2 regions of the Streptomyces sp. NPDC014734 genome follow, and region 2 is predicted to be linked to the other one. Evidence: riboswitches for the same ligand, from Rfam matches in the RefSeq annotation. Region 2 holds a riboswitch; the other holds the start of a gene.

Region 1 (7,511 bases), on a different contig from region 2:
GTGGTGGCCAACACGTACTTCTCCGGCGACGGAGGCAATGTCAAGGTCGACGGCCGTAAGATCACCGCACCGTATGTGTTCAAGGTGATCGGGAAGCCCCAGGACCTGGAACCTGCGCTCAACATCCCCGGCGGTGTGGTTCAGACACTGGAGAAGGAGCAGGCCACCGTGCATGTGGAACAGGTCGACGACATCGTCGTGGACGTCTTGCGACCCGCGGATCGGCCTGACTACGCTCGGTCGTCATCCCCGTGAGGCGGCGGTCCGGAGCGGTCCGGGAACACGGGCGAGAGGTTGCGGGGGGTCGCCGCATCGTATTGGTGGTGCGTGATGGAAACTGTCGGGTGGATACGGACGTTGTGAAGATGTCCGGGTCGGCAGGTGTGTTCGTTCAGGGTTCGTCCTGCCCCACGGGCGGGTCTATTTCGGTCAAGGGGAATCGCCCGTGAAGTTGTTTGGGAAGTTGTTCGGCAAGAGCGCTCGCGATGAGGCTGCCCGCCATCGCGCACCGCGCCACGGCCAGGAGGAGGAGGGCACACAGCGCCCGCTCTTCCGTGATGAGATGTCCGGTACGGGAACGGGCAATTCGGGCGCGTCGTCCGTTGACCCCGCCGGTGCCGGCCGCATAGGTTTCGGAGAACCGTCAACCTCAGGTACGGGTCGAGGGTTCACCCCGAGGCAGGAGGGTTCGTCCATGCCGGTCTGTACGAGGTGCGGGCATCGCAACGCCGAGGACGGTCGTTTCTGCTCCCAGTGCGGTGCGCCGCTGAAGGGCGGAATCCCCGAGCGTGCCTCGGAGACGACCTCCACCATCTCCATCTCGGGCCTGGAGGCGTACGACGCGGAGACCACCGGGCAGACGGCCCTGCCGTCCCTCACCCCCGAGGCGCAGGCCGCGGTCGACGCCCTTCCGTCCGGTTCCGCGCTCCTGGTGGTGCGACGCGGTCCGAATTCGGGGAGCCGCTTCCTGCTGGACGGCGACCTGACCACGGCCGGCCGCCACCCGCAGAGCGATATCTTCCTCGACGACGTGACCGTGTCACGACGGCATGTGGAGTTCCGCCGCGGCCCCGACGGCAGCTTCACGGTCGGTGACGTGGGGAGCCTGAACGGCACCTACGTCAACCGGGAGAGCATCGATTCCGTCGCGCTGTCCAGTGGCGACGAAGTGCAGATCGGCAAGTACCGGCTGGTCTTCTACGCGAGCCAGCGGGGCATCTGACCCGTCAGGGAAGGTCCATGCTGAGAACACCGACGGGCGGTGCCGGAAACGGCACCGCCACCGCCGACGACCGTCCCATGAGCATCGGTACGGTGCTGCTGAAGCTGCGGGACGAGTTTCCCGAGGTCACGATCTCCAAGATTCGCTTCCTGGAGGCCGAGGGGCTCGTCGAGCCGCAGCGCACCCCGTCCGGCTACCGCAAGTTCCGCGCGGCCGACGTGGAGCGGCTCTCCCAGGTGCTGCGGATGCAGCGGGACCACTACCTTCCGCTGAAGGTCATCCGTGAGCATCTGGACGCGCTCGCCCGTGGCGAACAGTCGGCGCTGCCGTCCGGCGGCGGTCCGCGGGACCTTGCCGACGGCGGCCGGGACGGGGAGCCGGGACGGCCGACCGCCGCGCGGATCGGCCGCGCCGAGCTGATCGCGGCCGCCGAGGTCGACGAGGGCGACCTCGACGAGTGGGAGTCGTACGGCCTCGTCGTCCCTACCGCCGACGGCGGCTACGACGCCGAGATGGTGACGGTGGCGAGGCTGGTGGCGGATCTGGGCCGGTTCGGTCTCGAACCGCGTCATCTGCGGGCCATGAGAGCGGCGGCGGACCGCGAGGCCGGACTCATCGAGCAGGTCGTCGCACCCCTGCGCCGGCATCGGAATCCGCAGACCAGAGCACATGCGGAGGCCACCGCGAAAGAGCTCGCGGAACTGTCGGTGAGGCTTCATTCCGCCCTCGTGCAGACCGCGCTGGGGATCCGGCTCCACTGATCGAGCCGGTGCCCGACTATCCAAACCTGCCGGGCACGTCCTAGGGTTGCTGTGTGAACGAGCTCGACGTTGTGGGTGTCCGGGTGGAAATGCCCTCCAATCAACCGATCGTGCTCCTGCGTGAAGTGGGAGGCGACCGGTTCCTCCCGATCTGGATCGGTCCTGGTGAGGCGACCGCGATCGCCTTCGCCCAGCAGGGCATGACTCCGGCCAGGCCGCTGACCCATGACCTCTTCAAGGACGTGCTCCAGGCCGTCGGCCAGGAGCTGACCGAGGTCCGCATCACGGATCTGCGGGAAGGGGTCTTCTATGCGGAGCTGGTCTTCGCCAGTGGGGTCGAGGTGAGTGCGCGCCCGTCCGACGCCATAGCCCTCGCGCTGAGGACCGGAACGCCGATCTACGGCAGTGACGGTGTGCTGGACGACGCGGGCATCGCCATTCCGGACGAGCAGGAGGACGAGGTGGAGAAGTTCCGCGAGTTCCTCGACCAGATCTCACCGGAGGACTTCGGCACCAACAGCCAGTGACCGTTCCGCGAGGGCCGATGTCAGTGCATCCGGCAAGCCTTTCCCGCTCGCGCGGCGCGGGAAACCACCCTCGGGGTGATTATCACTCGGCGTGCCGAGTGTGGCGATCGTTGACGCACTCCGGGTGACTGCCTACCTTCGAGATGGCAGGTCAAGGACGGAGGTCGGCGTGAGAAGCAGCGGCGACGGTACGGCAGCCGGTGGGCCGTATCCGCAGCAGGGGAGTACGGCCGACCGGACCATCGGGCGACCGGTTCAACCGGCCGCGGTGGCGGGGGACGGCATGGCATCGGCCGACGGCGTCGGATATCGGGGGCCGACGGCGTGTGCGGCCGCGGGGATCACCTACCGGCAACTCGACTACTGGGCGCGCACCGGGCTGGTGGAGCCGAGTGTGCGTCCGGCGTACGGCTCGGGAACGCAGCGGCTCTACAGTTTCCGGGACGTCGTCCTTCTGAAGATCGTCAAGCGCTTCCTGGACACCGGGGTCGCCCTCCAGAACATCCGCACCACGGTTCAGCATCTGCGGGCCCGCGGGTTCCAGGACCTGGAGCGGATGACGCTGATGAGCGACGGGGCCACGGTCTACGAGTGTTCGTCGCCAGACGAGGTCGTCAGCCTGCTCCAGGGCGGTCAGGGAGTCTTCGGCATCGCCGTGGGCGTGGTGTGGCACGACGTCGACGCCGCACTGTCCCAGCTGCACGGCGAGCGGGTGGACACCGGCGAGACGCTGATCGGGAACAACCCCGCGGACGAGCTCGCGCGGCGGCGCAACCGCGCCGGCTGACCCGGTGGGCGGGCGGGCGCGGCGATTGTCAGTGCCATGGGGCAGCATCGGTTGTTGTGAGAGCCGCGCCCACCATCCTCCACCTGGACATGGATGCCTTCTACGCCTCCGCGGAGCAGGCGGCGAAGCCGAGCCTGCGCGGCAGACCGGTGGTGGTGGGCGGTCTGGGGCCGCGCGGAGTCGTCGCCACCGCGTCCTACGAGGCCCGGCGCCTCGGAGTGCATTCGGCGATGCCCATGGCGCAGGCGCGACGGCTGGCGCCCAACGCGGCCTACCTGGTGCCGCGCTTCCACTTGTACCGAGCGGTCAGCGACCAGGTCATGGAACTGCTGGGGCGGCTCTCCCCGCTGGTGGAGCCGCTCAGCCTGGACGAGGCGTTCGTCGACCTGGAGGCCGGCGGGACGGCCGGCGACACGGTCTCCGCGCTGGCCATCGGAAAGGAACTGCGCGCGGTCATCCGGGCCGTCACCGGGCTCACGGGCTCGGTCGGGCTCGCGGGTTCCAAGATGGTGGCCAAGATCGCGTCGGAGGAGGCGAAACCGAACGGCCTGAGGCTCATCGAGCCGGGGACCGAACGGGAGCTGCTCGCGCCCATGCCCGTACGGACCCTCCCCGGCGTCGGACCCACCACGGCCGACCATCTGCGCCGGGCCGGGATGACCACGGTCGACGACCTGGCCCGGGCGGGTGAGGCGGAACTCGTGCGTCTGCTCGGAAAGGCGCACGGCAGCTCGCTCCACCTGATGGCCCTCGGACACGACGACCGGCCCGTGGTGGCCGAACGGGACGCGAAGTCGGTCTCCGTCGAGGACACCTTCGACGCGGACCTGCACGACCGGGTCAGGGTCAGGGCGGAGGTGGAGCGGCTGGCCGACCGGTGTGTGCAGCGGCTGCGCGGGGCGGGGCGGTCCGGGCGGACGGTCGTGCTCAAGGTGCGCCGCTACGACTTCTCCACCCTCACACGCTCGGAGACGCTCCGTGGGCCCACGGACGACCCCGGGGTGGTACGGGAGGCCGCCGCGCGGCTCCTGGAGGCCGTGGACACCACGGGAGGCGTCCGGCTCCTGGGCGTGGGCGTCACGGGCCTGGCCGACTACACGCAGGAGGACCTGTTCGCGCAGGCAGCCGACGCGCGGGCGGAAGCAGGAGGGACGGCCGGGACGGAAGGCGAGGAGGGGCGCGGGGCGGCGGGCGCGGAGGCGGACCGGACGGTTCTTGAGGCTGCCGAAGAACTCGCCGCCCGGCAGTGGCGGGCCGGTCACGACGTGCACCACGACGCCTACGGCCACGGCTGGGTCCAGGGCAGCGGCGTCGGCCGGGTGACCGTGCGGTTCGAGGAACCGGAATCGGCTCCCGGCAGGGTGCGTACGTTCCGCATCGACGACCCGGAACTGCGGTCGGCCGAGCCGCTGCCGCTGGTGCGGAACCCGGTGGACTATTCCTCCTGGCCGGCCAGTCTGCCGAAGTCCCTGTCCGGAGCGGTTTCCTCGGGAACCGAGTCCAGACCGTAGTGCCGGTACAACTGGAGCTCCTGCTCAGGCGAGAGATGACGGCCGACACCGAAGTCCGGCGCGTCCTTGATCAGAGCGCGGTCGAAGGGGATGCGGAGGGTGTCCTCGACGAACTCGCTGGGTTCCAGCGGGACGAACGCGTCCCGGCTGAAGAGTCCGGTGCGCACGGCCGCCCACTCGGGCACACCGGTCGCGTCGTCGAGGTACACCTCGTCCACGGTTCCGATCTTGGTTCCCTCGCGGTCGAACGCCTTGCGGCCGATCAGGCTGCGCGGATCGATGTCGGTCTGCACGGTCCCTCCCACTGGTCGCGGCTACTCCACAAGCACTACAGAAATGCACAACCGGGGGATCGGCCACTCGAGAATTCGGCCATGACCCCCGCTGGTAGGCTGGTGGCGGCCGCTGACCCCGTGCGGGAGAGCCTTCGGAAGCGATCCGAGGGCGCCGAAGGAGCAAATCCTCCCCGGAATCTCTCAGGCCCCCGTACCGCACGGACGAGGTCACTCTGGAAAGCAGGGCGGGTTCCGTGCGGCCGAGCGCCGATATGGTCCCCTTCCTCACCGACGGTGAAAGCCGGTGCTCCGCAGCGTGTGCCGGTGAAGCTCTCAGGTTGAGATGACAGAGGGGGAGGCCGTTCGGGCACCCGCGCCGGGGTGCCCCTCGCAGGTCGTGACAGACCAGGAGGCCTCCACCATGACCCCCCGTCGCACTCCGCTCTCCCAGCTGGAGCAGGGCATCCCGTTCGAACAGCGCCACATCGGACCCGACGCCGAGGCGCAGTCGAAGATGCTCGCCCAGGTCGGATACGGATCGCTGGACGAGCTGACCGCGGCCGCGGTGCCCGATGTCATCAAGAGCGCCGAGGCGCTCGGGCTGCCGGGCGCCCGCACCGAGGCCGAGGTGCTCGCCGAGCTGCGTGACCTGGCCGATCGCAACGAGGTGCTGGCCCCGATGATCGGGCTCGGCTACTACGGCACTTTCACCCCGCCGGTGATCCTCCGCAATGTCATGGAGAACCCCGCCTGGTACACGGCCTATACGCCGTACCAGCCGGAGATCTCGCAGGGCCGGCTGGAGGCGCTGCTCAACTTCCAGACGATGGTCGCCGAGCTGACCGGGCTGCCGACCTCCGGCGCCTCCCTGCTCGACGAGGGCACCGCCGCCGCCGAGGCGATGGCGCTGTCGCGACGGGTCGGCAAGGTGAGGAACGGCGTCTTCCTCGTCGACTCCGACGCCCTGCCGCAGACGATCGCCGTCATCGAGACCCGCGCCGAGCCGGCCGGCGTGGAGGTTGTCGTCGCCGACCTCGCCGACGGCATCCCCGCCGAGATCGCCGAGCGCGGCGTCTTCGGCGTACTGGTGCAGTACCCGGGTGCCTCCGGGGCGGTGCGCGACATCCGCCCCGTCATCGAGCGGGCCCACGAACTCGGCGCGGTCGTCACCGTCGCCGCCGACCTGCTGGCCCTCACCCTGCTCACCTCCCCCGGAGACCTGGGCGCGGACATCGCGGTCGGCACCACGCAGCGCTTCGGTGTCCCGATGGGCTTCGGCGGACCGCACGCCGGCTTCATGGCCGTGCGCGAGAAGTTCGCCCGCAGCCTGCCCGGTCGCCTCGTCGGTGTCTCCGTCGACGCGGACGGCAACAGGGCATACCGGCTCGCTCTGCAGACGCGTGAACAGCACATCCGCCGCGAGAAGGCGACCAGCAACATCTGCACCGCCCAGGTGCTGCTGGCCGTCATGGCCGGGATGTACGCCGTCTACCACGGCCCGGACGGGCTGCGCACCATCGCCCGGCGCACCCACCGCTACGCCACGGTCCTCGCCGAGGGGCTGCGGGCCTCCGGCACCGAGGTCGTGACCGGCAGCTACTTCGACACCCTCACCGTGCGGGTGCCGGGCAGGGCCGCCGCCGTCGTGGCCGACGCCCGCGGGCGCGGTGTCAACCTGCGGCTCGTCGACGCCGACCAGGTCTCCCTCGCCTGCGACGAGACCACCACACGTGCGCAGATCACCGCGGTCTGGGCCGCCTTCGGCGCCGACGGCGACATCGACGCGCTGGACGCGACGACCGCCGACGCGCTGCCCGGGGACCTGCTGCGCACCGACGAGATCCTCACCCACCCGGTCTTCCACCAGCACCGTTCCGAGACGGCCATGCTGCGCTACCTGCGCAGGCTCGCCGACCGGGACTACGCCCTGGACCGCGGCATGATCCCGCTCGGCTCCTGCACCATGAAGCTGAACGCGACCACCGAGATGGAGCCGATCACCTGGCCCGAGTTCGGTGCCCTGCACCCCTTCGCCCCGGCCGAGCAGGCACAGGGCTTCCTCACCCTCATCGGTGAGCTGGAGGAGCGTCTCGCCGAGGTGACCGGGTACGACGCCGTGTCCATCCAGCCGAACGCCGGCTCGCAGGGCGAGTTCGCCGGCCTCCTCGCGGTCCGCGCCTACCACCGGGCCAACGGGGACGAGCAGCGGACCATCTGCCTCATCCCGTCCTCCGCGCACGGCACCAACGCGGCGAGCGCCGTGATGGCCGGCATGAAGGTCGTCGTGGTGAAGACCGCCGACGACGGCGCGGTCGATGTCGAGGACCTGCGCGCCAAGATCGAGAAGCATCGCCACGAGCTCGCCGTGCTCATGATCACGTACCCGTCGACGCACGGGGTGTTCGAGGAGCACGTCGCCGACATCTGC
Region 2 (7,511 bases):
TTGGTAGACGCCGTTGTCTGCCGGGTGGTGCGGGACGGGCCGATCGGCCCGGCGTGCGGGGGCAAGGGATGGGGCACCGCGCACACCGACCAGTGTGCGCGGTGCCCCGTCCGAAGAATGGCGGACTGTGTCCATTCTGTATCGGATCGCTCCGGTCTGTTATTCCGGAGTGTGCCGTTTTTCTCCCGGACGACCCCGGGTGTTTCCCGGATCGCTCCGGTGCGGACGCGTCCCGGAGACCGCCGTGCGCGGTCTCCGGGCCGGATCAGCTCAGGCCGGGGTACAGCGGGAACTTCTCGGCGAGCGCGACGACGCGGGCCTTCAGCGCGTCCGCGTCGTAGGACGGCTTGAGCGCGGCGGCGATGATCTCGGCGACCTCGGTGAAGTCCTCGGTGCCGAAACCGCGGGTCGCCAGGGCCGGCGTGCCGATCCGCAGACCCGAGGTGACCATCGGCGGTCGCGGGTCGTTCGGGACGGCGTTCCGGTTGACCGTGATGCCGATCTCGTGCAGCCGGTCCTCGGCCTGCTGGCCGTCCAGCTCGGAGTCGCGCAGGTCGACGAGGACCAGGTGCACGTCCGTGCCGCCGGACAGCACGGAGACACCGACCTCGGTGACGTCCGGCTGGACCAGGCGCTCGGCGAGGATGCGGGCACCGTCCAGGGTGCGCTGCTGGCGCTCCTTGAACTCCTCGGTCGCCGCGACCTTGAACGAGACGGCCTTGGCCGCGATCACGTGCTCCAGCGGACCGCCCTGCTGGCCGGGGAAGACGGCCGAGTTGATCTTCTTGGCGAGTTCCTGCGTCGACAGGATGACGCCGCCGCGCGGGCCGCCCAGGGTCTTGTGCGTGGTGGTCGTGACGACGTGGGCGTGCGGCACCGGGTTGGGGTGCAGGCCCGCCGCCACCAGACCGGCGAAGTGCGCCATGTCGACCATCAGGTACGCGCCGACCTCGTCCGCGATGCGGCGGAAGGCGGCGAAGTCCAGCTGACGCGGGTACGCGGACCAGCCGGCGACGATCAGCTTCGGCTTGGTCTCCTTGGCCAGGCGCTCGACCTCGGCCATGTCCACGAGACCGGTGTCGTCGACGTGGTAGGGGACCACGTTGTAGAGCTTGCCGGAGAAGTTGATCTTCATGCCGTGGGTCAGGTGACCGCCGTGGGCCAGGTTCAGGCCCATGATCGTGTCGCCCGGCTTCAGCAGCGCGAACATCGCGGCGGCGTTGGCCTGCGCGCCGGAGTGCGGCTGGACGTTCGCGGCCTCGGCGCCGAACAGCGCCTTGATCCGGTCGATGGCGATCTGCTCGACGACGTCGACGTGCTCGCAGCCGCCGTAGTAGCGGCGACCGGGGTAGCCCTCGGCGTACTTGTTGGTGAGGACGGAGCCCTGGGCCTCCATGACCGCGACCGGAGCGAAGTTCTCCGAGGCGATCATTTCGAGGGTGGACTGCTGTCGGTGGAGCTCGGCGTCGACGGCGGCGGCGACGTCCGGGTCCAGCTCGTGAAGGGAGGAGTTGAGAAGCGACATCAGGTGGTCCCTTGGGGTCTTTAGTTGCCGGAGAACTCGGTGTACTCGTCGGCGGAGAGCAGGTCCTCGGGCTCCTCCGCGACACGTACCTTGAACAGCCAGCCGCCCTCGAAGGGGGCGGAGTTCACCAGCGACGGATCGTCCACGACGTCCTGGTTCGCGGCGGTGATCTCGCCCGTCACCGGCGAGTACAGATCGCTCACCGACTTGGTCGACTCCAGCTCGCCGCAGGTCTCGCCCGCGGTCACCGTGTCACCGACCTCGGGGAGCTGCGCGTAGACGACGTCGCCGAGGGCGTTGGCGGCGAACTCGGTGATGCCGATCGTGGCCACACCGTCCTCGACGGCCGACAGCCACTCGTGCTCCTTGCTGTAACGCAGCTGCTGGGGGTTGCTCATGACCTGAATTCTCCTGTACGTGGGGCAGTGCTGATGAACGGTGGTCTTACGGTGTGAGACGCGACTGCGTCACTTTCGGGACGGGCGGACGCCGAGTTCCGGCGTCGGGCGTCGCCGGATGGCGTCGGTGGTGTGGGGCGGTGTCGGGCGTGGTGCCGATGTCGGCCCGTGGGGTTCGTGCGGCGCCGGTGTCACTTCTGGCGCTTGTAGAACGGCAGGGCCACGACTTCGAGCGGCTCGTGGTTGCCCCGGATGTCCACGCCGACGCCCTCGGTGCCGGGCGCGGCGTGCGCGGCGTCCACGTACGCGATCGCGATCGGCTTGCCCAGGGTGGGGGAGGGGGCGCCCGAGGTGACCTCGCCGATGACCTCGCCCCCGGCCACCACGGAGTAGCCGGCGCGCGGGACCCGGCGGCCCTCGACGATCAGCCCGACCAGCTTGCGGGGCGGGGCGGACTCGGCGCGCTCGGCGGCGGCCCTCAGCGCCTCGCGGCCGACGAAGTCGCCCTCCTTCTCGAACTTCACGACCCGGCCGAGCCCGGCGTCGAACGGGGTCAGCTCGGTGGTCAGCTCGTGGCCGTAGAGCGGCATGCCCGCCTCCAGGCGCAGCGTGTCGCGGCAGGAGAGGCCGCACGGGACCAGGCCGTGCGCGGCGCCCGCCTCGGTGAGAGCCTTCCACAGCCCCTCGGCGTGGGAGGGGTCGACGAACAGTTCGAAGCCGTCCTCGCCGGTGTAGCCGGTACGGGCGATCAGCGCGGGAACCCCGGCGACCGTGCCCGGCAGCCCGGCGTAGTACTTCAGGCCGTCCAGGTCGGCGTCGGTGACGGAGGCCAGGATGGCGGGGGACTCGGGGCCCTGGACGGCGAGCAACGCGTACGCGTCGCGGTCGTCGCGCACCTCGGCGTCGAAGCCCTCGGCCCGGGCGGTCAGCGCGTCCAGCACGATCTGGGCGTTGCCCGCGTTGGCGACGACCATGTACTCGGGGGCGTCGGCCCCGCCGAGCCGGTAGACGATCAGGTCGTCCAGGATGCCGCCGTCCTCGGCGCAGATCATCGTGTAGCGGGCGCGGCCGGCGGCGACGGTGCCGATGTTGCCGACCAGCGCGAAGTTCAGGAAGTCCACGGCCTGCGGGCCGGTGACGGTGATCTCGCCCATGTGGGACAGGTCGAAGAGACCGGCCCGGGTGCGGACGGCCTGGTGTTCCTCGCGCTCGCTGCCGTACCGCAGCGGCATGTCCCAGCCGGCGAAGTCGGTCATGGTCGCGCCCAGCGAACGGTGCAGGTCCTGAAGGGGGCTGTGGCGCGAAGCACCTTCGGGCAGGGTGGTGCTGGGAGACGGGTGGGCGGTCTGGCGGGGTGCGGTGCTCATGGATGTGGCTCCCGGGGCATGACGACGAGGACGGACCCTCCCCATCTGTCATCGGAACCTGAGAGGTTCGCCGAGAGCCCCCGAAGGGTTCGGCTTGCACCTTGGGTGGAGCCGCGAAGCGGCCCGCTTTTCAGATCTGCCTCATCCGTGCGGTACGGGGCCTGAGAGATTCAAGGGAGGAACTTGCTCCTTCGGCGCCCGGCACATGCAGTGACCGGAACTCTCCCGCGCGGATTCAAGCGGCCTTTATGCAGTTGGCGGGGTCATCATCGCACGCATCGCGCCGGAGCGGGGCGCCGGTCCCGGACGGAAACCGACCGGGGGTCCCGTGCCGGATCCGACGGCGTGGACGGTTGTGTCGCATTACCTTTTCTTTACACTTCGGCGCATGGGTGGACACCCGACAGGGGGAGCGCGATGACGTTACGGCGGTATGCGACGAGCGCCGGGACCGCCGGCGGTGCGATGCCCGCGCAGCCCGGGGGCCCGGCCGCGGAATCGCTCGACCGGCCCCCGCCCGTCGTGCGCGACCTGCGGCGGCGCGGCGGGCGGGCCCCGCGCGTCCTGCGCTTCGCCGCGGGCGACGTGGTGGTGGTATCCGGACTTCCCGGCAGCGGCAAGTCGACACTGATCCGGCGGGTGACCGCGGTCCGCACCGTCGACTCCCAGAACACCCGGGACCGCTGGGCGCGGCTGATGCCCCGCCCGCTGCCCTACGCCCTCTACCGCCCGCTCGTCCGCCTCGCCCACTACGCGGGGCTGTGGAGGGCCCTGCGCTCCGGGGAGTCCGTCGTCGTCCACGACTGCGGAACCCAGGCCTGGGTGCGCCGCTGGCTGGCCCGGCACGCGCGGCGGCGGGGTCGGGCCCTCCACCTGCTGCTGCTCGACGTCACGCCGCAGACCGCGCGGGAGGGCCAGCGGGAGCGCGGCCGGGGCGTTTCCGGGTACGCCTTCGCCCGGCACCGCAGGGCCGTCGGCAGGCTGCTGCGGGACGCCGGGAACGGGCTGCCGCCGCCCGGCTGCGCGTCGGTGGTGCTGCTGGACCGGGAGGCGGCCGGGCCGCTGCGCCGGATCGTCTTCGCGGACGTTCCACGCGGATTCGGGGGACCGTCCGGGACACCCGCCACGGCCCCGACCGAGACGGGCGGCGAGGTCGCGGCCCTCGGCGCCCGTGCCTTCGCCCCGGACGCGCAGGAACCGGACCCCGCTCCCCGTTCCGCCACCCCTCGTGGGCGGGGTCGCTAACCTTCTGCGGTGACGACCCCATCCCCGACGGACGCCGCGACGGGCGTGGGTGAGGTCGTGAGGCTCGGGCGAGAAGGGGAAGCAGTGGACATTCCGGGACAGGTCCAGTCCCATCCGCAGCACGGATGGCCGGCCAATGAGCTCGAAGAGGTGCTGATGGCCTCGGTGGGCGCGGCGGAGGCCGGCGGGCGCCTCGTCGAGGTGCTCGGACGCAGTCAGGTCTGGGTGCCCCTGCCGAACGGCGGCGGTCCCGAATCGGCCGACCTGGACCTGCCGACGCTGGAGATCGACGGCGCCGCGTTCGTTCCCGTGTACAGCTCCGAACAGCAGTTCCTCAGCTGCGTCGGCAACCAGATGTCCTTCGCCGTCGCGCCCGCCCGCGACTTCGCCCGCGGCCTGCCCCCGCAGCTCGGCATCGCCGTGAACCCCGGTGGCGCGGTCGGGGTGCCGGTGCCGCCGCCCGCCGTGGCCGAGCTCTGCCGGGCCGGACGCACCCCGCTGGACGGAGCGGCGAGCGGGGGCCGGGTCCGCCTGTACGAACCGGACTGGCAGGAGGAACCCATCGACTTCCTCTCCGCGGCGGCCGGTGAGTTCGAGGAGAGCGGCGTCGTACTCACCGCCCGCCGGGCGCTGGCCAGCGTCGAGGGCGGTGAGCCCGTCCTCTTCGTCGGCGTCGAGCTGTCCACCTGGGACGGTTCCGCCCAGAGCGCCCCGATGGACGCGCTGGGCCGGGCGCTGGGCCGCGTGGCGGTGCCCTGGCCGGTGAATCTGGTCCTGCTCGACATGACCCAGGACCCGGTCGGCGACTGGATGCGGGACAGGCTCCGTCCGTTCTACCGGCGCGCGGAACGGTAGCGCGCGAGGGTGGTGCGGGGCGTGGAACGGTGGCGCGGGGCGCGTGGCGCGCGGACCGGCCCGCGGCGGCCGGAGCGGGGCACCGTACCGGCCCGAGGCGTCAAGCCGGTGTCAGTACCGGCGCCTAAGCTGGTTTGATGGCGGGTGCCATGGCATCCGCCGCTCCCGTGTGCCCCGGGAGCGGCGGGCCGGCACAGTGGATCGAAGAGGGGGGCGGGACCAGGTGAGTGCGTCAGGCACCGCGGCGGCCGGACAGGTCGAGCACATGCTGCGCCAGGTGACGCCCGGGCGCTACGACGCGTACGAGGCGCTGCTCCAGGCCCTCGCGGACGGCCGGATCTGGATGCTCCTCTGGCACGGCCGCGCGGGTTCGCCCGACGCCCAGTACGGGAACATGGAGATCGACGGCCTCGGCTACGCCCCCTGTGTGACCTCCGCCCAGGAGCTCTCGGCCAGCGGCTGGAACCGGGCCCACGAAGTGGTCACCGGCCACGACATCGCCCGCGCGCTGTTCCCCGACCGCTGGGGGATCTGGCTCAACCCGCACGCCCCGGGCGGCGGTGTCGGCATCCCCTGGCTGGACCTGCGCCGGATCGCCACCGGCCTCGACCGGATGCCCGCCGGCCCGCTCCGGCTCACCGAACCGGCCATCGAGATCCCGCAGTTCTACGCCCTGCTGTCGCAGAACGCCCATCACACCCCCGCGATCCGTTCGCTGCGCCGCGCCTGGGTGCAGCCCGCGCTCGGCACGCCGTACCTCGCCATCGGCCTCGACCTGTACGACACCAGCCGCCCCTCCGTCGACGCGGTGCGCGCGATGATGCAGCAGTCGGTGGGGGCGGTCCCGGAAGGGCTGCCCGTCTCCACCGTCGCGATGTCCGACGAGTACGACCCGGTCGCGATGTGGCTGCGCGCCAACTCCCGCCCGTTCTACGACCGCGAGGCCCACGTGCCGGCGGCCGGGTACGGCTATCCGCCGTCGCGGAGCGCGTACTGAGCCCTGCGGGACGCGTATCCGTTCCCGCAGGACGCGTATCCACTCCCGCGGAACGCGAGCCGCGATCCGCCGCGCGCCCCGTACGGCCGCCCGCACGGCGGCTGCCGAGTCCCTTCCGGGTGCCTCGACCGGCCCGGGCGTGCGCCGCAAGTCACCTCGTCCGAAGGTAAGTTGTATCCGCCCGGTACCCGGAACGCGGATGTACGTCCGCGATGCCCGGATCAGATGTCACATGACTCGCATGTCGAGGAATCTCCGCTCTGGTGCCGCCTGGTGATGAAAGCTGGACGTATGGGGGGCGACGTCCCGTTGAACCTCAACTGACCTGTGTTCGACGGGCGTTCACGTGCGTCCGGATAACGGAACACACTGGACCGCATCACGGTTAGGCATCCATTCGCCTGTCGGTATGGCTACGTCGCGCGCCCGCAATGAAGACTCCCGCAGCAAGGGCGTCTTGCCGCCTCTGCGTACGACTGACTGATCCGCGCCGCCACAGCGGCCAGTTCGGCCCGGCCACCGCCGGTTGAGAGGGGTCCTTGCCACGATGACGGCACCACTGCACGAGCCGACCACGGAAGCGGATCCGCACACGACCGGTGGTCCCGCGGCCGACTCCGGGGCGAAGAAGGTCGAGGGACGGTCCCTCAAGCAGATCGCCTGGAACCGTCTCAAGCAGGACAAGGTCGCTCTGACGGGTGGCATCGTTGTCCTCGTCCTGATCGCGGTGGCGGTCTTCGCACCGCTGATCGTCGGTCTGCTGGGACATCCGCCCAACGACTTCCACCAGGACAAGCTCGATCCGCTGACCAACCTGCCCACGGGCTCCCTCGGCGGCGTGAGCGGAGACTTCCTCTTCGGCGTCGAGCCCAACAAGGGCCGGGACGTGTTCAGCCGGATCGTCTACGGGGCCCGGATCTCGCTGCTCGTGGCGTTCCTGGCGGCTCTGGTCGCCGTGGCCCTCGGCACCCTCTTCGGGATCATCGCCGGTTACTTCGGCGGCTGGATCGACGCGGTGATCAGCCGGGTGATGGACGTGCTGCTCTCCTTCCCGCAGCTGCTCTTCATCATCTCCCTGGTCTCGGTCCTGCCCGACGACCTCCTCGGCCTCACCGGCAGCGGGG

Evidence for each region. Region 2 has a riboswitch for glycine ahead of gcvT (glycine cleavage system aminomethyltransferase GcvT). Riboswitches for the same ligand answer to the same signal wherever they lie in the genome.
Region 1: linked by a shared signal. The riboswitch ahead of gcvP (aminomethyl-transferring glycine dehydrogenase) and the one ahead of gcvT (glycine cleavage system aminomethyltransferase GcvT) in region 2 are both predicted to bind glycine.

What each region holds. Positions count from the first base shown of each region.
Region 1 is NZ_JBIBYN010000034.1:5,296-12,806, forward strand. Features, by position in the region: gene ACF1CT_RS34265 (DUF881 domain-containing protein) at 1-255, shown strand, start outside; gene ACF1CT_RS34270 (FHA domain-containing protein) at 446-1,222, shown strand; gene ACF1CT_RS34275 (MerR family transcriptional regulator) at 1,240-1,983, shown strand; gene ACF1CT_RS34280 (bifunctional nuclease family protein) at 2,037-2,510, shown strand; gene ACF1CT_RS34285 (MerR family transcriptional regulator) at 2,680-3,297, shown strand; gene ACF1CT_RS34290 (DNA polymerase IV) at 3,354-4,808, shown strand; gene ACF1CT_RS34295 (PRC-barrel domain-containing protein) at 4,733-5,101, opposite strand; glycine riboswitch at 5,215-5,310, shown strand; gene gcvP (aminomethyl-transferring glycine dehydrogenase) at 5,505-7,511, shown strand, end outside.
Region 2 is NZ_JBIBYN010000001.1:287,007-294,517, reverse strand. Features, by position in the region: gene glyA (serine hydroxymethyltransferase) at 266-1,525, opposite strand; gene gcvH (glycine cleavage system protein GcvH) at 1,546-1,923, opposite strand; gene gcvT (glycine cleavage system aminomethyltransferase GcvT) at 2,115-3,290, opposite strand; glycine riboswitch at 3,431-3,528, opposite strand; partial or broken gene ACF1CT_RS01330 (AAA family ATPase) at 3,708-4,376, shown strand; gene ACF1CT_RS01325 (enhanced serine sensitivity protein SseB) at 4,620-5,390, shown strand; gene ACF1CT_RS01320 (enhanced serine sensitivity protein SseB C-terminal domain-containing protein) at 5,614-6,387, shown strand; gene ACF1CT_RS01315 (ABC transporter permease) at 6,935-7,511, shown strand, end outside.